3 regions of the Pseudomonas sp. KH_027 genome follow, and region 1 is predicted to be linked to each of the others. Evidence: riboswitches for the same ligand, from Rfam matches in the RefSeq annotation. Region 1 holds a riboswitch; each other region holds the start of a gene.
The links. Region 1 has a riboswitch for cobalamin ahead of AC3IYG_RS22295 (CbtB domain-containing protein). Riboswitches for the same ligand answer to the same signal wherever they lie in the genome.
Positions count from the first base shown of each region.

Region 2: linked by a shared signal. The riboswitch ahead of AC3IYG_RS19645 (TonB-dependent receptor domain-containing protein) and the one ahead of AC3IYG_RS22295 (CbtB domain-containing protein) in region 1 are both predicted to bind cobalamin.
Region 3: linked by a shared signal. The riboswitch ahead of cobO (cob(I)yrinic acid a,c-diamide adenosyltransferase) and the one ahead of AC3IYG_RS22295 (CbtB domain-containing protein) in region 1 are both predicted to bind cobalamin.

Region 1 covers NZ_CM174470.1:4,758,943-4,766,421, reverse strand. Annotated here, with positions in the region: gene cobN (cobaltochelatase subunit CobN) at 1-3,115, opposite strand, end outside; gene cobW (cobalamin biosynthesis protein CobW) at 3,198-4,250, opposite strand; cobalamin riboswitch at 4,372-4,581, opposite strand; cobalamin riboswitch at 4,723-4,939, shown strand; gene AC3IYG_RS22295 (CbtB domain-containing protein) at 5,050-5,235, shown strand; gene AC3IYG_RS22290 (CbtA family protein) at 5,246-5,953, shown strand; gene AC3IYG_RS22285 (cobalamin biosynthesis protein) at 6,048-6,458, shown strand; gene cobM (precorrin-4 C(11)-methyltransferase) at 6,488-7,246, shown strand; gene bufA2 (BufA2 family periplasmic bufferin-type metallophore) at 7,415-7,479, shown strand, end outside.
Region 2 covers NZ_CM174470.1:4,199,337-4,206,815, forward strand. Annotated here, with positions in the region: gene AC3IYG_RS19630 (carboxyl transferase domain-containing protein) at 1-1,675, shown strand, start outside; gene AC3IYG_RS19635 (alpha/beta fold hydrolase) at 1,693-2,646, shown strand; gene dxs (1-deoxy-D-xylulose-5-phosphate synthase) at 2,754-4,661, shown strand; cobalamin riboswitch at 4,712-4,940, shown strand; gene AC3IYG_RS19645 (TonB-dependent receptor domain-containing protein) at 5,044-6,957, shown strand; gene AC3IYG_RS19650 (cobalamin-binding protein) at 6,981-7,479, opposite strand, start outside.
Region 3 covers NZ_CM174470.1:3,421,126-3,428,604, forward strand. Annotated here, with positions in the region: gene cobU (bifunctional adenosylcobinamide kinase/adenosylcobinamide-phosphate guanylyltransferase) at 1-30, opposite strand, end outside; gene AC3IYG_RS16030 (cobyric acid synthase) at 44-1,495, opposite strand; gene cobD (threonine-phosphate decarboxylase CobD) at 1,492-2,484, opposite strand; gene cbiB (adenosylcobinamide-phosphate synthase CbiB) at 2,495-3,448, opposite strand; gene bluB (5,6-dimethylbenzimidazole synthase) at 3,445-4,095, opposite strand; gene AC3IYG_RS16050 (cobyrinic acid a,c-diamide synthase CobB) at 4,109-5,413, opposite strand; gene cobO (cob(I)yrinic acid a,c-diamide adenosyltransferase) at 5,579-6,190, opposite strand; cobalamin riboswitch at 6,482-6,724, opposite strand; gene AC3IYG_RS16060 (hypothetical protein) at 6,789-7,109, opposite strand; gene AC3IYG_RS16065 (O-methyltransferase) at 7,144-7,479, opposite strand, start outside.

The sequences.
Region 1 (7,479 bases):
TCTGCCACAGGCGTTCCTCGATGGCGTTCTGCACCCCGGCGCCATAGGCTCCCGGTTTGGAGCCGAACACCCGCCAGCCGGCCTGGCGCCTGGCTTCGCTTGCGTCCAGACCTTCGGCTTGCAGGCGCTGGCGTTCGACCCGCACGCGGGCGGCCAGCGGGTTCATGTCCTCGGGTTCATCCAGCTCGGCCACCGCCTGCACGGCGGCGTCGAACAGGCGGATCAGGTTGCTGAAGGCATCGCGGAAAAAGCCCGAAACCCGCAGGGTCACGTCCACCCGCGGGCGGTCGAGCAGCGACAGCGGCAGGATCTCGAAGTCCTCGACCCGCTGGCTGCCGGCCTGCCACACCGGGCGCACGCCGAGCAGGGCCATGGCCTGGGCCATGTCGTCGCCGCCGGTGCGCATGGTGGCCGTGCCCCACACCGACAGGCCGAGCTGGCGCAAGTGGTCGCCGTTATCCTGCAGGTGGCGCTCCAGCAGCAGGCTGGCGGACTGGAAGCCGATGCGCCAGGCGGTCGGTGTCGGCAGGTTGCGCACGTCTACCGAATAGAAATTGCGCCCGGTCGGCAGTACGTCCAGCCGCCCGCGACTCGGTGCGCCGCTGGGGCCGGCGGGCACGAAGGCGCCGCGCAAGGCGGTCAGCAGCCCGGCGATTTCCGCCGGGCCGCAGGCGTCGAGTGTCGGTGCGACCTGGTTGCGCAACGCATCGAGCACCGGCGCGGTCTCGTTGCCGACTTCCAGCGCAGTACCGAGCAAGGTCGCCTCGATCAGGTGCAGCGCATACAGCTCCAGGCGCTCGCGGGTGTCGCCCTGGGTGCGCCAGGCCTCGTCGCTCAGCCCCTGTAACTGCGCCGGGCGCGGGCCGCTCCAGGGGGTGGCCATCTCGCAGTTGAGCGGGTTGAAACCCAGTTGCAGGTCTTTGGCCAGGGCGCGCAGCAGGCTGGCATTGGCACCGCGGCCATCGCCCCTAGGGATGCGCAGCAACGCCAGCAGGGTATCCAGGCGCAGGCGCCCGCTCGGTGACTCTCCGAAGATATGCAGGCCATCGCGGATCTGCGATTCCTTCAGGTCGCACAGATAGGCGTCCAGTTGTGGCAGCCAGGAGTTCGGGTCTTCGTTGATCTGCAAGTGCAGTTCGCGGTCGAGCTGGGTGGCGCGCACCAGGGTGAGGATTTCTCCGCGCAACTCGCTGGCGCGGCGCTCATCGAGCAGCGAGGCGTCGTAATACTCGTCGGCCAGACGTTCGATATCGCGTAGCGGGCCGTAGCTTTCGGCGCGGGTCAGCGGCGGCATCAGGTGGTCGATGATCACCGCCTGGGTGCGGCGCTTGGCCTGGGCACCTTCGCCGGGGTCGTTGACGATAAAGGGGTAGACGTTGGGCAGCGGCCCGAGGATCGCATCCGGCCAGCAGGTTTCCGAGAGGCCGACGCTTTTGCCCGGCAGCCATTCGAGGTTGCCGTGCTTGCCGACATGCACCACGGCGTTGGCGCCGAAGGAGCCGCGCAGCCAGAAGTAGAACGCCAGGTAGCCGTGCGGCGGCACCAGGTCGGGGTCGTGGTACACGGCGCTGGCATCCAGCTGGTAGCCGCGCGCCGGTTGGATGCCGACGAAGGTCAGGCCAAAACGCAGGCCGGCGACCATCATCCGCCCGCCGCGAAACATCGGGTCTTGCTCAGGCTCACCCCAGCGTTCGCGCACTGCCTGCTGATTGGCGGCGGGCAGGCGGGCGAACTGTCGCTGGTAGTCGTCCAGCGCCAGGCTCTGGTGGCAGGGCCGCAGGTCGAGGTTGTCGAAATCGTTGGTGACGCCGCCGAGCAACTGCTGGATCAGCGCGGTGCTGCTGGCGGGCAGGTCCTGCACCGGGTAACCCTCGACCTGTAGGGCGCGGAGGATATTCAGCGCCGCGGCAGGCGTGTCGAGGCCGACACCATTGCCGATACGGCCGTCGCGGGTCGGGTAGTTGGCCAGCACCAGGGCGATGCGCTTGTCCGCACTCGGCAGGCGCGCCAGCTCGATCCAGCGGCGCGCCAGTTCGGCGACGAAGTCCATCCGTCCGGGTTCGGCCTGGTAGCAGACCACGTCGCTCTGGCTGCGCTCGCTGCGCCAGGCCAGGCCCTTGAAGCTGATCGGCCGGGTGATGATCCGCCCGTCCAGCTCGGGCAGGGCGATGTGCATGGCCAGGTCGCGGGAACCCAGGCCCTGCGGGTTGGCTTGCCAGAGCGGCAGGTTGTCCAGCGCGCAGATGGCTTGCAGCACCGGCACGTTGCGGCGGAACGGGCGCAGGTTCGGTGCCTCGGGGTTGGACTGGGCGAAGCCGGTGGTGTTGATGATCAGGCTCGCGTCGGCTTGATCAAGCAGCGCTTCGACCACGGCCAGGCAGGCACTTTCTTTCAGGCTGGCGACGGCAATCGGCAGAGGATTCAGGCCCTGTGCGCTAAGGCGCTGGCAGAATTCGTCGATAAACGCGGTATTCGCCGACTGCACATGGGTGCGGTAGAACAGCAGGCCGACCACCGGCTGCCCGGTCAGCCAATCCGCCTGCCAATGGCGCAGCCCGGCGTTGGCCTGGCGCGGGTGATAAACGCCCACGCGCGGCAGCGGCTGCGGTTCGATCCAGCGGTAGTGGCCGTCCAGCCAGGTGCTGGCCAGGTAGTGATAGAGCTGCCGGGCGTTGTCCACCCCGCCTTGGCGCAGGTACTGCCAGAGGCGTTCAGCCTGCTCGGCGCTGACATTGCCCAACGCCGTCAGCTCCGGGTCGGGGCTGTCGTCGCCCGGCACCAGAATCAACTGCGCGCCGCGTTCCGCGAGCTCGACCAGGCGTTCGATGCCGTAGCGCCAATAGCTGAGGCCGCCGTGTACGGAAATCAGAATGACCTTGGCATGCTGCAGCACTTCCTCGACGTAGAGGTCGACCGAGGCATGGTTCTGCAACTGTGCCGGGCTGGCCAGCCGCAGGCTCGGGTAGTTAGCCGGTAGATCGCGCGCCGCCTCGGCCAGCAGCGACAGGTGCGAGTCGCCGGTGCAGAGGATCACGACATCGGCGGGGGTCTGCGCCAGATGGGCGATGCCGTCGGCGGGGACGAAACCGCCGGGCTGGGTGCGCAACAGGTGCATGGCTAAGGGGACTCGGCGGCTTTGCATCCCTCGCCCGCTTGCGGGAGAGGGGGCGAAAGCAAGAGCGATAGCGTGTTTGGCTTCATGCCAACGCCGTACGCAGCTCGTTGCGGATAACCGCCTGGTCCAGCTCCTGGCCGATGATCACCAGGTGGCTGACGCGGCTTTCGTCGCTGCGCCAGGCACGGTCGAAGTGTTTGTCGAAGCGTTTGCCCACGCCTTGGATCAAGAGGCGCATCGGCTTGCCGGGAATCGCCGCGAAGCCCTTGATGCGCAGCACGCCGTGGCGCGCCACCAGGCCATTGAGGACGGTCAGCAGCAGGGCTTCCTCGACTTCCGGCAGTTCGACGGAAAAGGAGTCGAACTCGTCGTGGTCGTGCTCTTCGTGGTCTTCCAGATCGTGGTGGGTCTTACGGGCGTCGATGTGCAGCTCGGTTTCCGAATTCAGGCCCAGCAGCACCGCGATCGGCAGCTCGCCGCTGCGGGCTTCGATGATTTTCACCGCGGGTGGCAGCTCCTCGGCGACTTCGGCGCGCACCGCGGCCAGGGCTTCGGGGCTGAGCAGGTCGGCCTTGTTGAGGATCACCAGATCGGCGCTGGCCAGTTGGTCGGCGAACAGTTCGTGCAGCGGCGACTCGTGGTCCAGGTTCGGGTCTTCGCGACGCTGGGCGTCGACCTGGTCGGGGAAGGCGGCGAAGGTGCCGGCGGCCACGGCCGGGCTGTCGACCACGGTGATCACCGCGTCGACGGTGCAGGCATTGCGGATTTCCGGCCAGTTGAAGGCTTGCACCAGCGGCTTGGGCAGGGCCAGGCCGGAGGTTTCGATGAGGATCTGGTCGAGGTCGCCACGGCGTGCCACCAGCTCGCGCATGACCGGGAAGAATTCTTCCTGCACGGTGCAGCACAGGCAGCCGTTGGCCAGCTCATAGACACGGCCGACGGCTTCTTCTTCGCTGCAGCCGATGGTGCATTGCTTGAGGATTTCGCCGTCGATGCCGAGTTCGCCGAACTCGTTGACGATCACCGCGATGCGTCGCCCTTCGGCATTGTTGAGCATGTGCCGGAGCAGGGTGGTTTTGCCGGCGCCGAGAAAGCCGGTAACGATGGTGACGGGGAGTTTGGCCAAGCTTTTCATGCGTCGCAGCCCTGTTCGGATCGAAGCGAAATCGGATCGGCGGGCATGCGTGACGAGCCTGGTGCACCCGAGAGTCGGGCCCGCATCAGCAATTCGCCACCGGATCACCCCGCCCGGTTGTCGTACACAGCAGTTCGAGGCAGGTCTCCTGGCTCGCGACTTGGCCCCGCGCCCTAATCAGGGGCCCCTCTCTTCGCCTTCCCGCGTACGGCAGTGGCATTGGAAGAGATCAAGTCGCTTACAGTTGCGGGGGCAGCCATGGCATTTGTCCATGTTCCCTCTTAGCTCTGACGCGTATTCAGCGCAGAGAACCTCGAAGCGGCAAGGCTACGCAGTGCTTGGAGTCGGGTCAAATCAGCTGGTGAACGGTGTTCGCTGCGGCCCTCTCCCCCGGCCCTCTCCCATAAATGGGAGAGGATAGCCGATTGCGCCCTGTGCGCCGAAGTTGACGCTCGGCAGCGTTCCGTGATGTCCTAGAAGGGCTGTTTCAGGTGTCTTGCGCGGTCGTGCGCAAGGTGAAACGGGAAGTCGGTGCGCCCCTGCGGCTAGTCCGACGCTGCCCCCGCAACGGTAAGCGAATGATGGGATCGTACAGCCACTGTGCCGCGAGGTATGGGAAGGCGAGTCCCATGGCACTGTGAATCACAGTCGTCGCAAGCCCGGAGACCGGCCTGAATCATTACAGTTTGGCAAACCCGCGGTGGGCGGGCGCAAGCCGGAAGTCTGAATGCGCCCGCATTTCGGCTCCTCGTGCGTTCCCTTCTGCTAGGTTTTCACTTCCAGTACAGAGGGAACGATCATGTCCACAAGCACCCTGACACATTCTGCCGAGGCCAGCGCCTCGCTCTCGCAACGCCTGGTTCTGGCCATCGGTGCCGGTCTGTTGGGTGCGTTGCTGGTGTATTTCGCCGGCTTTTCGCATATCGAGGCGGTGCATAACGCTGCCCACGATACCCGTCACAGCGCCGCGTTCCCGTGCCACTGAGAGGTTTGCCATGATCAAGCGCATCGCGCAGACGGCCGGCTTCAGCGGGCTGCTGGCAGCACTTTTACTGACCCTGTTGCAGAGCTTCTGGGTCGCCCCGCTGATTCTGACCGCGGAAACCTTCGAAAACAGTGCACCGGCCACCGAACAGGTCGCCGAGCATGCGCATGCGGCCGGCGTTGCCGCTCATGAACACAGCGCCGAGGCCTGGGCGCCGGAAGATGGCTGGCAGCGTGTGCTGTCCACCACCGGTGGCAATCTGGTGGTCGCGGTCGGCTTCGCGCTGATGCTGGCGGGCTTGTACAGCCTGCGTACGCCGGGTCGCACCTGGGAAGGCCTGCTCTGGGGCCTGGGTGGTTTCGCCACGTTCAGCCTGGCGCCGTCGCTGGGCTTGCCGCCGGAATTGCCGGGCACTGCCGCCGCCGATCTGGCGCTGCGCCAGTATTGGTGGATCGGCACGGCCACGGCCACGGCTGTGGGCCTGGCGCTGATCGCGTTCGGGCGGCATTGGCCGTTGCGTATCGTCGGCCTGGCAGTGCTGCTGGTGCCGCATCTGATCGGCGCGCCGCAGCCCGAGGTGCATGCGAGCCTGGCGCCGCAAGCGCTGGAGCATCAGTTCATCTGGGCCTCGCTGATTACCAATGCACTGTTCTGGGTGGCATTGGGGTTGCTCTCGGCCTGGCTGTATCGCCGCTTCGCTGGTTCCAGCGCGGCGTGAGTCACCGCTCCGGCCCTCGGCCGGTGGTTTGCGAACCCGCTGGCGGCGCTGCCGTCAGCGGGTTTTTCGTTGCTCAAGCCTCGGCGTCGCGACCATGAGCAAGGCCCCGCTGTATATTGCCGGCCTCGGCTGTCGGCGTGGTTGCGCGCAAGCCGAACTGCTTGAACTGTTGCAGCAGACGCTGCAGGCCCATGGCCTGCAACTGGCGGATGTCAGCGGGCTGGCCAGCATCGAGCAGAAACGCAACGAGCCCGGCTTGCTGGCTTTGGCGCAAAGCCTGGGGGTGTCACTGGCGTTTTTCTCTGCCGCGCAGCTGGCGGCATTCGACAGCCGCCTGACGCAGCCTTCTGCCATCGCCTTGCGCGTCACCGGCAGCGCCGGGGTGGCCGAAGCCTGTGCGCTGGCGCAGGCGGAGAGGGTCGGCGGAGGCCCGGCCGAACTGTCGATCAGCAAACACAGCAGCGCCAGCGCCAGCGTTGCGTTGGCCTGCGTTCGTCGCGCATAAGTGTTCACTAAGCGATTCAGGAGAGACCCATGACGGTCTATTTTATCGGCGCCGGCCCCGGCGACCCTGAGCTGATCACGGTCAAGGGGCAACGCTTGATCCGCTCCTGCCCGGTGATCCTCTACGCCGGCTCGCTGGTGCCCGAGGCCGTGCTCGACGGTCATCGTGCCGAGTTGCTGGTCAATACCGCCGAACTGCATCTGGAAGAAATCATCGCCCTGATCGAGGCGGCCCATAAGCGTGGCCAGGACGTTGCCCGCGTGCATTCCGGTGACCCGTCGCTGTATGGCGCCATCGGCGAGCAGATTCGTCTGCTGCGGCGGCTGCAGATCCCGTTCGAGATCGTTCCAGGCGTCACGGCCACCGCGGCCTGTGCGGCGCTGCTGGAAAGCGAGCTGACGTTGCCGGGCATCTCGCAAACCCTGATTCTCACCCGCTATGCGAGCAGAACCGTGATGCCTGCCGGTGAACAGCTGCCGGACCTGGCGCGCCATGGCGCCACCATGGCCATTCACCTGGGTATCAGCCACTTGCCCAAGATAGTCGCCGAACTGCTACCGCACTACGGCGCCGACTGCCCGGTGGCGGTGGTGCACCGCGCTAGCTGGCCGGATCAGGATTGGGTCAGCGGCACCCTGGCCGACATCCAGCCCAAGGTGCAGGCCAAGGGCTTCCAGCGCACGGCGTTGATCCTGGTCGGGCGGGTGCTGGCGGCCGAGGATTTCGCCGACTCCAACCTCTATCGCGCAGGTCATGAGCACCTGTATCGGCCGGCGGACAAAGGCTGATCCAGGCGCGGCGCGCGCAGAGGCGCATTGGGTCGGGCGGCTGCGGGATAAATAAATACTATTTTTTTTGCCCGGCTGTAACGTCAGAAACTGTCCTCACTCTATCTTTATGTCGGGACCCAATAAGCCGTCCACGGCAGACCACCCCACACTATCGAGGAAGACCACATGACCATCAAAACCGCTGCAGCTGGCGCCGCGCTCGCTCTCGCCGCTGCTGGACTGTTCGCGAC
Region 2 (7,479 bases), 560 kb from region 1:
CGCACTGGTGGCCAACCCCGGGGCCAGCCTGCTCGCCGGCCAGCCTCTGCTATTTATCGAGCCGACCGAGGTCAGCCATTACGCCGAGCAGAACGAGGAAAGCATCGACCTCGACTACATCCGCGCCGACCTCGCGCAAGTGCTCGAACGCAACGCCCTGACCCGCGACGAACGCCGCCCGGACGCGCTGGCCAAGCGACGCAAGACCGGCCAACGCAGCACCCGCGAAAACCTCGCCGACCTGCTGGATGACGGCAGCTTTATCGAATACGGTGCCCTCGCGCTCGCTGCGCGCAGACGGCGTAACTCGGTGGAGGAGCTGATCCAGCAAAGCCCCGCCGATGGATTGATCAGCGGTATCGGCACGGTCAACGCCGCACAATTCGGCGCCGAGCAGGCCCGCTGCATGGCCATCGGTTACGACTACACGGTATTCGCCGGCACCCAGGGCGTGATGAACCACAAGAAAACCGACCGCATGCTGCAGCTGGCCGAACAATGGCGCCTGCCGCTGGTGCTGTTTGCCGAGGGTGGCGGTGGCCGCCCCGGCGACAGCGATTTCGTCGGCGTCGCCGGGCTGGATTGCCACACCTTTATCGGCATGGCCAAGCTCTCCGGCCTGGTGCCGCTGGTGGGCGTAGTGTCCGGGCGCTGCTTCGCCGGCAACGCCGCCCTGCTCGGCTGCTGCGACGTGATCATCGCCACCGAGAACGCCAGCATCGGCATGGCCGGCCCGGCGATGATCGAAGGCGGTGGCCTTGGCAGCTTCACCCCGGAACAGGTCGGCCCGATCAGCGTGCAAGGCCCCAATGGCGTGATCGATGTGCAGGTGGCGGACGAAGCCGCCGCCGTGCGCGTGGCCAAGCAATACCTGAGCTACTTCCAGGGCCCGCTGACGGACTGGCAGTGCGCCGACCAGCGCGAGCTGCGCCAGTTGATTCCGGAAAACCGCCTGCGTGTGTATGACATTCGTCAAGTGATCGAAACCCTGGCCGACAGCGGCAGCGTGCTGGAGCTGCGCCGCCAGTTCGCGCCGGGGCTGATCACGGCTTTTATCCGTATCGAGGGCCAGCCGTTCGGCCTGCTCGCCAACAACCCCGCGCACCTGGGCGGCGCCATCGATGCGGTGGCCGGCGACAAAGCCGCGCGCTTCATGCAGCTGTGCGATGCCTTCGATATCCCGCTGCTGTCGCTCTGCGATACCCCCGGCTTCATGGTCGGCCCGGAGGCGGAAAAGCAGGCCACGGTGCGCCACGTGTCGCGCATGTTCGTCGCCGCCGCCAGCCTGAGCGTGCCGTTCTTCACCGTGGTGCTGCGCAAGGGCTACGGTCTCGGCGCCCAGGCCATGGCGGCCGGCAGTTTCCATTCGCCGCTGTTCACCATCGCCTGGCCCAGTGCCGAGTTCGGTGCCATGGGTCTGGAGGGTGCGGTGCGCCTGGGCTTTGCCAAGGAGCTGGCGGCCCAGGAAGACCCGGCGGCGCGCCAGCAGCTGTTCGACAAGCTGGTCGCCAAGGCCTACGAGAGCGGCAAGGGCATCAATATGGCCAGCTTTCTGGAAATCGACGCGGTGATCGATCCGCTGGAAACCCGTAGCTGGTTGCTGCGCGGTCTCAATGCCGCGCCACGGCCGGCCAAGCGTGAAGGCAAGAAGCGGCCGTTCGTCGATACCTGGTAAGCCCGGAGGAGTTTTACATGCACGCATTCGAACATCAGTTGCTGACCGTCAACGGCATCACCTTGAGCCTGTATAGCGCAGGCCCCGAGCAGGGGCGCCCAGTGTGGCTGCTGCACGGTTTCCCCGAGTGCTGGTACTCATGGCGCAAACAGATCACCGCCCTGGCGCTGGCCGGCTACCGGGTATACGCGCCGGAGATGCGCGGCTATGGCCAGAGCAGCGCCCCCAACGAGCCGCAAGCTTATGCGCTGTTGACCCTGTGCGCGGATATCCAGGCCGCCATGGATGCTCTTGGCCAGGATCAAGCCTGTGTCGTCGGTCATGACTGGGGCGCACCGCTGGCCTGGCACCTGGGCCTGCTCGAACCGCAACGCGTCAAGGTGCTGGGCGCCATGTCGGTGCCTTTCGGTGGCCGCCCCAAGCGCCCGGCCATCGATATCATGCGCGAGGCCAACGCCGGCCGATTCAACTACATCCTGTACTTTCAGGAGCCGGGGGTGGCCGAAGCCGAGCTCGATGCGAACATCGAACGCAGCCTGCGCCTGCTGCTCGGCGGCCTGGGCGAGACCCTGCTACGGGACCAACCGGCCGACGCCCGCCTGCTCGACGGCCTGCCCGAACCACAAGCGTTTCCCGCCTGGTGCAGCGAAGCGGACTTCGCCGTGTACCTGAGTACCTTCGCCGAACGCGGCTTTCGCGGGCCCTTGAACTGGTACCGCAATTTCACCCACAACTGGCAAAGCACCGAATCACTCGCCGGGCTCGAGGTGCAGCAACCCACACTGTTCCTGCTCGGCGAAGACGACCCGGTCGGCAAACTGGAGGCTTACACCCTCAAGCGCATGGTCGATCTGGTGCCGAACCTCGAGCAGCATGTGCTGGCAGACTGCGGCCACTGGATTCAGAGCGAACAAGCCGCGCCGGTAAACAGCCTGTTGCTGGACTTCCTCAGCCGCCACTATCCAGCCTGAAAAGGCGCTGCAACGGTAACCGCAGCGTCTGTCGATCACCCCGCTTGGGCAGCTTGTCGCGCATCAGGTAAACTGCCGCATCTTTTATACCTATAACGATCTGCCTGATGCCCACGACGTTTCACGAGATCCCCCGCGAACGCCCCGCAACGCCGCTGCTCGACACCGCAGAGACGCCGGCCGGGCTGCGTCGCCTGGGCGAGGCGGAGCTGGAAACGCTCGCCGACGAACTGCGCCAAGAACTGCTCTACACCGTCGGGCAGACCGGCGGGCATTTCGGTGCCGGCCTCGGCGTGGTCGAGCTGACCATCGCCCTGCACTACGTTTTCGATACTCCGGAAGACCGCCTGGTCTGGGATGTCGGCCATCAGGCCTACCCGCACAAGATCCTCACCGGCCGCCGCCAGCAGATGACCACGCTGCGGCAGAAGGACGGCATCGCCGCCTTCCCCCGGCGCAGCGAGAGCGCGTACGACACCTTCGGCGTCGGCCACTCCAGCACCTCGATCAGCGCCGCGCTGGGCATGGCCATCGCCGCTCAGTTGCAGGGCAGCAAACGCAAATCGGTGGCCGTCATCGGTGACGGCGCGCTGACCGCGGGCATGGCCTTCGAAGCGCTGAACCACGCCTCGGACGTCAAGGCCAACATGCTGGTGGTGCTCAACGACAACGACATGTCGATCTCGCGCAATGTCGGCGGTCTGTCCAATTACCTGGCAAAGCTCCTCTCCAGCCGCACCTACGCGAGCATGCGCGAGGGCAGCAAGAAAGTGCTGTCACGCCTGCCCGGCGCCTGGGAGATTGCACGCAAGACCGAAGAACACGCCAAAGGCATGCTGGTGCCCGGCACCCTGTTCGAGGAACTGGGCTGGAACTACATCGGCCCGATCGACGGCCACGACCTGCCGACCTTGATCACCACGCTGCGCAATATGCGCGACCTGGAAGGCCCGCAGTTCCTGCATGTGATCACCAAAAAGGGCAAGGGCTTCGCCCCGGCCGAGCTGGACCCGATCGGCTATCACGCCATCACCAAGCTGGAGCCGATCAACCCGCCCGTCTCGGCGCCCAAGCAGGCCAGCGGGCCGAAATATTCCGCCGTGTTCGGCCAGTGGCTGTGCGACATGGCCGAGACCGACCCGCGCCTCACCGGCATCACCCCGGCGATGAAGGAAGGCTCGGATCTGGTGACCTTCAGCGAGCGCTTCCCACAGCGCTACTTCGATGTGGCGATTGCCGAGCAGCACGCCGTCACCCTCGCCGCCGGCATGGCCTGCGAAGGCGCCAAGCCGGTGGTGGCGATCTATTCGACCTTCCTCCAGCGCGGCTATGACCAACTGATTCACGATGTTGCCGTGCAGCACCTCGACGTGCTGTTCGCCATCGACCGCGCCGGCCTGGTCGGCGAAGACGGCCCGACCCACGCCGGCAGCTTCGACCTCTCCTACCTGCGCTGCATCCCCGGCATCCTGGTGATGACCCCGAGCGACGAGAACGAACTGCGCAAGATGCTCACCACCGGCTACCTGTTCAATGGCCCGGCGGCCGTGCGTTACCCCCGCGGTAGCGGCCCGAATGCCGTGATCGAACAGGCGCTGGTGCCGGTGGAAATTGGCAAAGGGGTAGTTCGTCGCCAAGGGCAAAAAGTTGCTTTGCTGGCGTTCGGCGTGCAGTTGGCCGACGCCCTGATGGTCGGCGCCAACCTGGATGCCACGGTGGTCGACATGCGCTTCGTCAAACCGCTGGACGAAGCCCTGGTGCGCCAACTGGCGGCCAGCCACGAACTGCTGGTGAGCATCGAGGAGAACTCGGTGATGGGCGGCGCCGGTTCCGCCGTCAGCGAATTCCTCGCCCGCGAGAACCTGCTCACGCCAATCCTGCACCTGGGCTTGCCCGATTATTACGTCGAGCACGCCAAACCGGCGGCCATGCTCGCCGAATGCGGCCTGGATGCCGCCGGCATCGAAGCCTCGGTACGCATGCGTCTGGCGCAACTTGAGCGCGGCTCAAGCTAAGCCTCTCAGCTTTCGCTTGAATCCATACCCCGCGCGCACTAAGGTGCGCGCGTTCTATTTTCCGCCAAGGTGCGCTGTTCGTACGAACAACGTTAAACGGGAAGCCGGTGCGCTCGTCTCACGAGCCATCCCGGCGCTGCCCCCGCAACGGTAATCGACCGCAGCCCACGCGCTGCTAGCCCGATCAATGCCACTGGGTTTTCCTGGGAAGGCGCTCGGGTCGGGAAGAGCCTTCTTCCAGTCGAGAGCCCGGAGACCGGCCTGTGCGGATTCGACTGGTGTTGCGGAGGGCATCACCGTCAAGCGCCGACGGCCCTTTGCCCGGCTCCCGCGCTTGTCCCTGCCCTTCTCAAAAGTATTCCGCTCTTTTGAGGATTGATCGATGAAGTTGTCCCGTTTCGCCCTGGCTGCAGTGTTCCTGCCACCGCTCAGTCAGGCCGATGCCCCCAGCAAACCTAGCGATACGCTGAAACTCCCGGCCATGGTGATCACCTCCGGGCGCGTGCCCGAACCGCTGGCCGACACCACTGCGGCAACCAGCGTTTTCACCCGCGAAGATATTGATCGCCTGCAACCCAGTTCGGTCACTGAGCTTCTGGCCCGCGCACCCGGCGTGCAAGTCGTGCAGAACGGCGGGCGCGGCAGCAATGCCTCAGTCTTTATCCGTGGCACGAGCAATACACAAAGCCTGGTGCTGGTAGATGGTCAACGCATCGGCTCGGCATCCGATGGTGGTGCCAGCCTGCAATACCTCAGCGTTGAGCAGATCGAACGTGTGGAAGTTGTGCGCGGCTCACGCTCCGCGCTGTATGGCAGCGACGCCATTGGCGGGGTGATCCAGATTTTTACCCGCCGCGGCGAGCAAGGCCTGCAGCCGCGCCTGCATCTGGGTGCTGGCAGCAACAACACCTGGGAACGCAGCCTTGGGCTTAGCGGTGGCGATCAACAGACCCGCTTCAGCCTCAACACCAGCCTCGACGAAACCGCTGGCATCGACCGCACAGGGCTCTCCTTCGACTCCGACGCGGACCACGACGCCTATCGCAACAAGGCGCTGAGCCTCAACCTCAGCCACCAATTCAGCGAGGAACTCGAAACCGGGCTCAGCGTACTGGACCAACGAGGCCGCAACGAATTCGACAACCCATTTGGCCGCTTCGACATGGCCACCTTTGAGAGTTTTCCACAGCAGCCTTACAGCGACTTCACGCTGAGCGCCGCTTCCGGTTACGTCGATGTGCAACTCAGCGATGCCTGGAACAGCCGCCTGGAGCTGGGCCACAGCGAAAATCGTCAACATAGCCAAGACAAGCTGAGCGATGAACACAGCGTGTTCAACACCTATCGCGACGCTGCGAACTGGCTAAACACCCTGCAACTGAGCGACAGCCACAGCCTGCTGCTCGGTGCCGATTGGTATGAGGACCAACTGCACAGCTCCACCCCTTACGACCAGCAAAGCCGCTGGAACCAAGCGGCATTCATCCAACACCGCTTCCAGGGCGAGTTGTTCTCCACGGAGCTGGGTATGCGTCATGATCAGAACCAGCAGTTCGGCAACCAGAACAGCTGGAATACGGCGGTGACCGTCCCCCTGGCTGACACCGCCATCGACTTGATCGCCTCCTACAGCGAAGGATTCCGCGCGCCGACCTTCAACGAGTTGTACTGGCCCGACGACGGCAATGGCTACATCGGCAATCCAGATCTCGAGCCCGAACATTCACGCAACTACGAGGTGCAGCTGCGGGGCGAGCACTGGCAAACACGCTGGAGCCTGGCGGCCTATCGCAACGAGGTACGCGACCTGATCAGCACCGAGCTCTACGACCCGGTCAACTTCATCTACCGCGCGGTCAACCTCAACACTGCGCGCCTGCAAGGGCTGGAGCTCAGCCTCGAACGGGATGTGTTGGGCTGGCGCACCTCGGTCAATGCCAGCCTGCTCGACCCACGCGACACGGCAAGTGGGCATACCCTGCCGCGCCAAGCTCGGCGCACGCTGAACCTGGATATGGACCGCCAGCTCGGTGCCTATGGTTTCGGTGCCACATGGCAGGTCGTTAGCTCTAGCTACGATGACATCGATAACCTGCAGCGTATCTCCGGCTACGGCCTGCTCGGGCTGCGCAGCAGCTGGCACGCCAGTGACGAAGTGACGCTGGATCTGAAACTGAGCAATGTCCTGGACAAGGATTACAGTCGCACGCTCTATGCCTACCAGCGAGTGAACTACGCCTATCAGGAAGAGGGCCGAGCACTGCTGCTGGGGATCACCTGGACACCAGACCTGTAAGCAATCGGGCCGCCCCTATCGCCTCAGCGCACTCGCGCCAGCACCTCGCATAGCTGGCGGGTGGCCTCCAGCATCTGGAAGCTGGGGCGCTCCAGGCCTTTGTCCGGCACTGTCCACAACCGACCATCGCGCACCGCGGCGAGTTGCGGCCAGCGCTTCCACTGCGCCAGCTCGGCGTCGCTACCGGCGATGATCACCTGCGGATCGCGGGCCAGCACGGCCTCGACACTCACCTGCGGTGCCGGCAGAGTCAGATCGCTGAAGATATTCTGCGCGCCGCAGACCTGCAGCGCGGCACTGATGATCTGCGTACCGCCAACGGTGTACAGCGGCGCGTTCCACACCTGGTAGAACACCCGCAACGGCGGCTCGCGCCGGTAGCGCTGGCGCAGCTCGGCGAGCCCCTGACGGAAGTCCGCGGCCAGTTGCCGGCCACGCTCGGCACGGCCAATGCGCAGGCCGAGCGTGCTGAACTGCTCGGCCAACTGATCGAGACCGCGAGGTTCGGCCACATAGATGGGA
Region 3 (7,479 bases), 1.3 Mb from region 1:
GCGGGCGCCGCCCAAAATAAGTTCGATCATGCACAAACCTTAGCTAGAGCCCACAGAGTTCGCGCAACCGCGCGCAGTCCAGATGCTGCTCGACCAGATCGGCCAAGCGTTCGAGATCGCGCTCGCGCAGGGCCTGGTAATCGACCGCCTGCACGTCGCGCAAGCCGGCCCAACGCAGCAAGGCGCTGCAAGCCGCCGGCGCTTCGAACAGGCCATGCAGGTAGGTGCCAAGGATCTGCCCATCGGCACTCTGCGCGCCATCGTTGCGGCCATCGGCCAGGCGCACGGCGGCAAACGCCAGCGCCGGCCCGCTGGTGACGCCGGCATGGATTTCATACCCGCTGACCGGCGCCTCTTCCAGGCATAGATGGCCCTGGACATTGCGCAGCTGTTTTTCCGCCGCCAGCACGGTATCGAACTCCAGCAGGCCGAAACCCGAGCTGGAACCCGCCGTACCTTCCAAGCCTAGCGGGTCGTGCAGGTTACGGCCGAGCATCTGCAAACCGCCGCAGATCCCCAGCAGTTTGCCGCCATAGCGCAGGTGCCGTTGCAGCGCGTCTTCCCAGCCGTTGGCGCGCAGAAACGCCAGGTCGGCGCGCACGCTTTTCGAGCCGGGCAGGATGATCAGATCCGCCGGCGGGATCGGCTGGCCCGGCGCCACGAACTGCAGATCGACCTGCGGATGCAGGCGCAACGGGTCGAAGTCGGTGTGATTGCTGATCCGTGGCAGCACCGGTACCACCACTTTCAGCACGCGTTCGGCCTTGCGCGTCTGGCGCCTGTCGATGGCGTCCTCGGCTTCCAGATGCAGATCGCTGAGGTACGGCAGCACGCCGAGCACCGGCTTGCCGGTACGCTGTTCGAGCCAGTCAAGGCCGGGTTGCAACAGGCTCAAGGCACCGCGAAAACGATTGATGACAAAACCCTGGACCCGCGCCTGTTCGCTTTCGGAAAGCAACTCCAGGGTCCCGACCAAGTGCGCGAACACCCCGCCACGGTCGATATCGGCCACCAGAATCACCGGGCAATCCACCGCTTCGGCGAAACCCATGTTGGCGATGTCGCCAGCGCGCAGGTTGATCTCCGCCGGCGAACCGGCGCCCTCCACCATCACCACCCGGTAAGCGCCGCTCAAGCGTCGATGGGATTGCAGCACGGCCTGCATGGCGACGCGCTTGTAGTCGTGGTAGGCCGCCGCTTCCATGCTGCTGATGGCACGGCCGTGGATGATCACCTGGGCACCGGTGTCGCTGTTGGGTTTGAGCAAAACCGGGTTCATATCGGTGTGCGGCGCCAAGCCACAGGCCTGGGCCTGCACCGCCTGGGCGCGGCCGATTTCACCGCCATCGGCGGTCACCGCACTGTTGAGCGCCATGTTCTGTGGCTTGAACGGCACCACCGCCACACCCTGGCGATGCAGCCAGCGGCACAACGCGGCGACCAGGGTGCTTTTGCCGGCATCCGAGGTCGTGCCCTGGACCATTAACGTACTCATGCACACTCCAGCCGATAGGCCTGCAACGCCTGCTCCAGGCGGGCCCAGTCGGCTTCATCCGCCGGCAGGCCGAAACGCAGGCTGCTGCTTGCCACAAACAACCTGACCAGAATGCCGCGGCGGGCGAGAAACTCATGCACGGCCTGCGCCTCGCTGCTCGGCAACCACTGGAACAGCGCACAGCCACCAGCCGGCGGCAAACCATGGCGCCCGAGCACTTGAGCCAGGCGCTGACTGGCCTGGGCCGAGCGCCGGCGCTGCAGGGCATGTCCCTCGCCATCACGCAGGCAGGCCGCGCCGAGCACCCGGGTCGGGCCGTTGATGGTCCAGGGCCCGAGCTGTTCGGCCAGCGCCTGCAACAGGCTGTTTGCCGCCAGCACAAAGCCCAAGCGGGCACCGGCCAGGCCGAAGAACTTGCCGAACGAGCGCAGCACGATCAGCCCTTCGCGGCCACTGGTGGCGGCCAGGCTGTGTTCCGGCGTGTTGTCCATGAAAGCCTCATCGACCACCAGCCAACCACCCCGCCGCACCAGCCGCGCATGCCAATCGAGCAGTTGTGTGCGCTCAATGCGCCGCCCGGTGGGGTTGTTCGGGTTGACCAGCACCAGCACGTCGAGATCGTCGAGGCAGGCATCCAGCTGATCCTCGTCGAATTCACGGACGCTGTGCCCGGCCTTGCGCCAGGCCTCGGCATGTTCGGCGTAACAGGGCGACAGCACGCCAACCCGGCCACTGCGGCGCAAGCGCGGCAACAGTTGGATCGCAGCCTGCGAACCGGCCACCGGCAACAGCTGCTCGGCACCGTAATAGGCGCTGGCGGCGGCCTCCAGACCATCTTCGGTTTCCGGCAGGCGGGCCCAGGCACGCCGGGGAATCTCCGGTAGCGGCCAGGGCCAGGGCGCGATACCGGTGGACAGGTCCAGCCAGTCGGCCGCGGCGATCCCGTATTGCCGCGCCGCCAGTTGCAAACGCCCGCCGTGCTCAAGCATGCCGCCGTACTCAGACATACAGTCGGCCTCCGACCAGCAAGATCAGCAGCCAGAGCAGCACACCACGGCGCACCAGGCTGACCGCGCGCTCGATAGACTGCGCATCGGCCGCCGGCCCTTCACCGAGGCGCGGGCGCTGGTGCAACTCACCGTGGTACACCGCCGGCCCGCCAAGGGCGACACCCAGCGCACCCGCACCGGCCGCCATCACCGGGCCGGCATTGGGGCTGTCCCAGGTCGGTGCCTGGGTACGCCAGCAGCGCAATGCCAGCCGGGTTTTGCCGAGCAACGCATAGGTCAGTGCAACCAGTCGTGCAGGAATGTAATTGAGGACGTCATCGATCCGCGCCGCGGCCCAGCCGAAGCGTTCGAAACGCGCATTGCGATACCCCCACATGGCATCCAGGGTATTGCTCAGGCGGTACAGCACCACGCCCGGCGCACCCAGCAGCACAAACCAGAAGAGTGCGGCGTAGACCGCATCGCTGCCGTTCTCCAGCACCGACTCGGTGGCGGCGCGGGCAACGGCCTCGTGATCCAGCTCAGCGGTCTGCCGGCTGACCATGTAACCGACACGCTTGCGCGCCTGCGGCAGATCATCCTCGCGCAGCGCCCGGGCCACCGGCTCGGCATGCTCGGCCAGGCTCTTCAAGCCGATGGCCGCATACAGCGCCAGCACCTCGACCAGCCAGCCGACATAGGGCAGCAGGCTCAACAGATAAGCCACCAGCGTCAGCGGCAACACCGCCAACACCCAGGCCGTGACGCCATGGCTGCGCCAACCGCGACCGATACCCTGATGCGGCGCATCGGCTTCGCCCGACGGCAGCGTGAAGGGCCGGTTGAAGCGCCGTTCAAGCGCATCGGCCAGACGCCCGAATGCCACCAGCGGGTGCCCGCGTTTGGGTTCGCCCAACAGCGCATCCAGCGCCACCCCGGCCACGCTCAACAGGGCGATGCTCATGCCCGTTCATCCCAGAGATTGTCGAACACCAGCTCGGCCAGCGGCCGGGGCGTGGCCCAGCCTTCCTGCTGCAACATCGGCACGGGGTAGAACTCCGGCACCGGGCCCAGGCACAGCACCGCCACTGGCTTGGCCCCGACCGGCAGGTGCAGCAGCGTGGCCAGGGCCTCGGGGTCGAACAACGACACCCAGCCCAACCCCAGGCCTTCGGCGCGGGCGGCGAGCCAGAGGTTCTGGATCGCGCAGGCGACCGAAGCCAGGTCCATTTCCGGCAGGGTGCGGCGGCCGAACACATGGGCCTCGCGGCCGTCCATCAGCGCCATCACCAGCAACTCGGCGCAATCGCGCACGCCCTCGACCTTGAGCCGCATGAATTCATCCGAACGCTGTTGCAAGGCCTCGGCAGTGCGCACCCGTTCCTCTTCCACCAGGCCATGAATGGCCTCACGCAAGCCTGGCCGGGTGATGCGGATAAACCGCCAGGGCTGCATCAAGCCAACGCTCGGGGCCTGATGCGCCGCCTCCAGCAAGCGTGCCAGCAGCTCGGGCGCGACCTCACCGCCACTGAAGTGGCGCATGTCCCGACGCTCGGCAATAGCGCGGTAGACCGCCGCGCGCTCGGCGTCGCTGAAAGCGTGCTGGCTCATGCGATCGACTCGCTCATGGTAAGAACAAGGCCGCCGCCGCCCGGGGATTGGACGGCAGGTAGAGGTGGATATAAGAAGCGGTGAGCCGGCCGATCCGGTAAACCGCCTCGGCCGTGCGCTTGTAAGTCGGGCAGACGCCACGGGCCAGCGGCTCCAGCGCGCAGGCCAATTCAGAATAGTGGTAGGTGTGGCCGCGCAGGCGCCCTTCCGGCAATTCGACTTCCTGCAACGCCAGCGCCTTCAGGCGTTTGTGCATCAGCGCCGTACCGGGCAGCAGGCCGAGCAGTTCGCCGCACTCGCCATCTTTATCGGTCAATGCCTCGAGCAGATAGAGCATGCCGCCGCACTCGGCGTGGATCGGTTTGCCAGCGGCGTGATGGGCATGAATCGCCGCGCGCATCGGCTGGTTCGCCGCCAGCTGCCGCAGGTGCAACTCGGGGTAGCCACCGGGCAGATAGAGGCTGTCGACCACGGGCAGCGCAGCATCCTGCAAGGGCGAAAACGGGACCAACTCGGCCCCCAGCTCGCTCAGCAGGTCGAGGTTAGCCTGGTAGATGAAAGCGAAGGAGGTATCGCGCGCGACGCCGATACGCACACCGGCCAACAGCGGCTCGGTGCTCCGCAACTCATGCACCTGCGGCGCGGCAAAGCACACCGGCGCTGGCAAGCCAACGTCGGCACTCGCGGCCAAGGCATCGGCGGCGGCATCCAGGCGGGCGTCCAGGTCGGCCAGCTCTTCGGCCTGCACCAGGCCCAGGTGGCGGCTCGGCAGTTCGATCGCAGCGCTGCGCGGCAAGGCGCCGTACCAGCGAATGTGCGTCGGCAGGCAATCGCGCAAAATTTCGCCATGGCGGCTGCTGCCGGTGCGGTTGGCGAGCACCCCGGAGAATGGCAGATCGGCCTGGAAGGTGGCCATGCCATGGGCCATGGCGCCGAAGGTCTGGGCCATGCCGGAGCCGTCGATCAGCGCCAGCACCGGCACACCGAAATGCCGCGCCAAATCGGCGGCAGACGGCGTGCCATCGAACAGACCCATGACCCCTTCGATCAGGATCAGGTCGGCCTCGCCGGCGGCCTCCCAGAGCAGGCGACGGCTTTCCACCTCGCCGACCATCCACAGGTCGAGCTGATAGACCGGCGCGGCGCTGGCGCGGGCGAGGATCATCGGGTCGAGAAAGTCCGGCCCGCACTTGAACACCCGCACCCGCTTGCCCTGGCGCGTATGCAGCCGCGCCAGGGCGGCGGTGACGGTGGTCTTGCCCTGGCCGGAAGCCGGGGCGGCGATCAACAGTGCCGGGCATTGGCGTGCCGAATTCATACGGGGAACCTGTGCAAGGGTGAGTTCATTGGCTATGTCCCTGTATGACTTCGGGCCGGACTGCAGCTCTTTGTAGGAGCGGGCCATGCCCGCAATGGGCCGTTTCGCGGGCATGGCCCGCTCCTACAACAGCTAACTCATTTACTTGAACGCAGACGAAAAACCTCAAAACTCCACCCCTTTCTGCGCCTTCACCCCGGACTTGAACGCATGCTTGAGCAGGCCCATTTCGGTCACGGTATCCGCCGCCTCGATCAAACCGGGCGGCGCACCGCGACCGGTGGCGACCACGTGCTGCAACAGCGGGCGCCCGCCGATATCGGCCAGCACCGTATCCAGTGGCAGGTAGCCGTGCTTGAGCGCGATATTCAGCTCATCCAGCACCACCAGGCCAATCTCCGGGTCATTCAGCAATTGCTTGGCAACCGCCCAGGCAGCCACCGCCTTGTCGATATCGCGCTGACGATCCTGGGTGTCCCAGGTGTAGCCCTCGCCCATCACGTGGTAGCTGACCTCTTCGGGGAAACGACGGAAAAAACGCTCTTCGCCGGTGCTGGCCGCGCCTTTGATGAACTGCACCACGCCGACCTTCATCCCATGGCCCAAGGCCCGGGCCACCATGCCGAAAGCCGAGCTGCTCTTGCCTTTGCCGTTGCCGGTATGCACCAGCAACAGGCCGTATTCGTCCTGGGCCTGGGCGATCTTTTCGTCGACCAGGGCCTTCTTGCGCTCCATGCGAGCCTTGTGGCGGGCGTCTCTTTCTGCTGACTCGCTCATCGTTTCACCTCAGAACCTTGCTGCACGTTGAAGGCTGCCAAAACACCGCTGGAAGCGCGAAAGAGACTGTAGAAGCACGGTGACGAGAAAGAATAGCGCCCACCGCACGGTGGGAGAATGCTCGCCAGCGCCGAACGAATCGACGACACCGGGACCAGCAAAGGCATATTCATCAAGACAGGATCTGCGCCACTCACGCCCACACGACTCAGGCAGGGTAAGGCACACGGAGAACGACAGACGCGCCGGCCACAATGCAGCGGCCCACACGCCAGACAACGCCCTCCGCGATGCCGTGGACTGCGACAGGCCGGTCTCCGGGCTTGCGAGCGGAACACCTGAAGAACCGGTGTTCTGGAAACCGCACCTTCCCGTGCCAGGCACAGTGGTTAAAAAGCGGTTTCTTGGCTCGCCTACCGTTGCGGGGGCAGCGCCGGAATGGTTTGGCCAGGCTGTTGATTGAATAAACAGCGACAAACGCACCGGCTTCCCTGTTTCACCCCTTAGCGGGGCACCTGAAGCAAGGCTGGCAGGGTAGAGGCTTGGCACTGGAGCGTCAAATCCCAAGGCCGATTGCTGGCTGGGTGCGGCAACAGGCTCAACGTTTGGGCATAAAGCCCGCAGGCTTGCTCCCCAGCCAGTGCGCAAACGCACGGATGCTGGCGTTCTCCAGCAACGCTTCACGGCTGTTGTAGGCCAGCGCCAGTTCCTTCTCGCTGAAGGTGGCGTGAATATGGTTGTGACAGGCGCGGCAGACCCAAAGCGTGGCGGTGATGCGCTCGGTCTTGGCGAAGCGTTTCTGCACATAGGTTTTACCGTGCAGAGCCTTGGGAATCAGATGATGGCGGGTAAGCGGCAACACCCGGGCGCAAAGTTCACAGGCTTCGGCTTGGGGCGGCAGGCGGATGGGTTCAGGCATGTGGCTGCATGTCGTTCTTGCGCCCTGGCGGTGCTCAGCGTTTACGGCAAAGGGTCAAACCATCGCCAATCGGCAACAGTGACAGGTCCAGGCGCTGGTCGCTTTTCAGCCGGCGGTTGAGGGACTGGATGGCGCGGGTGTCAGCGCTGTCGGGCGCCTGTTCCAGCACACGCCCGCTCCACAGGGTGTTGTCGAACAGGATCAGGCCGCCAGGCCGGGTCAGCACCAGGGCATGCTCCAGGTAAACCGGGTAGTTGGCCTTGTCGGCGTCGATAAAGATCAGGTCGAAGCTTTCACTCTGCCCTTCTCGCTCCAGCAGGCCAAGGGTTTCCAGCGCTGGCACCAATCGCAGGTCGATGCGCTCGTCCAC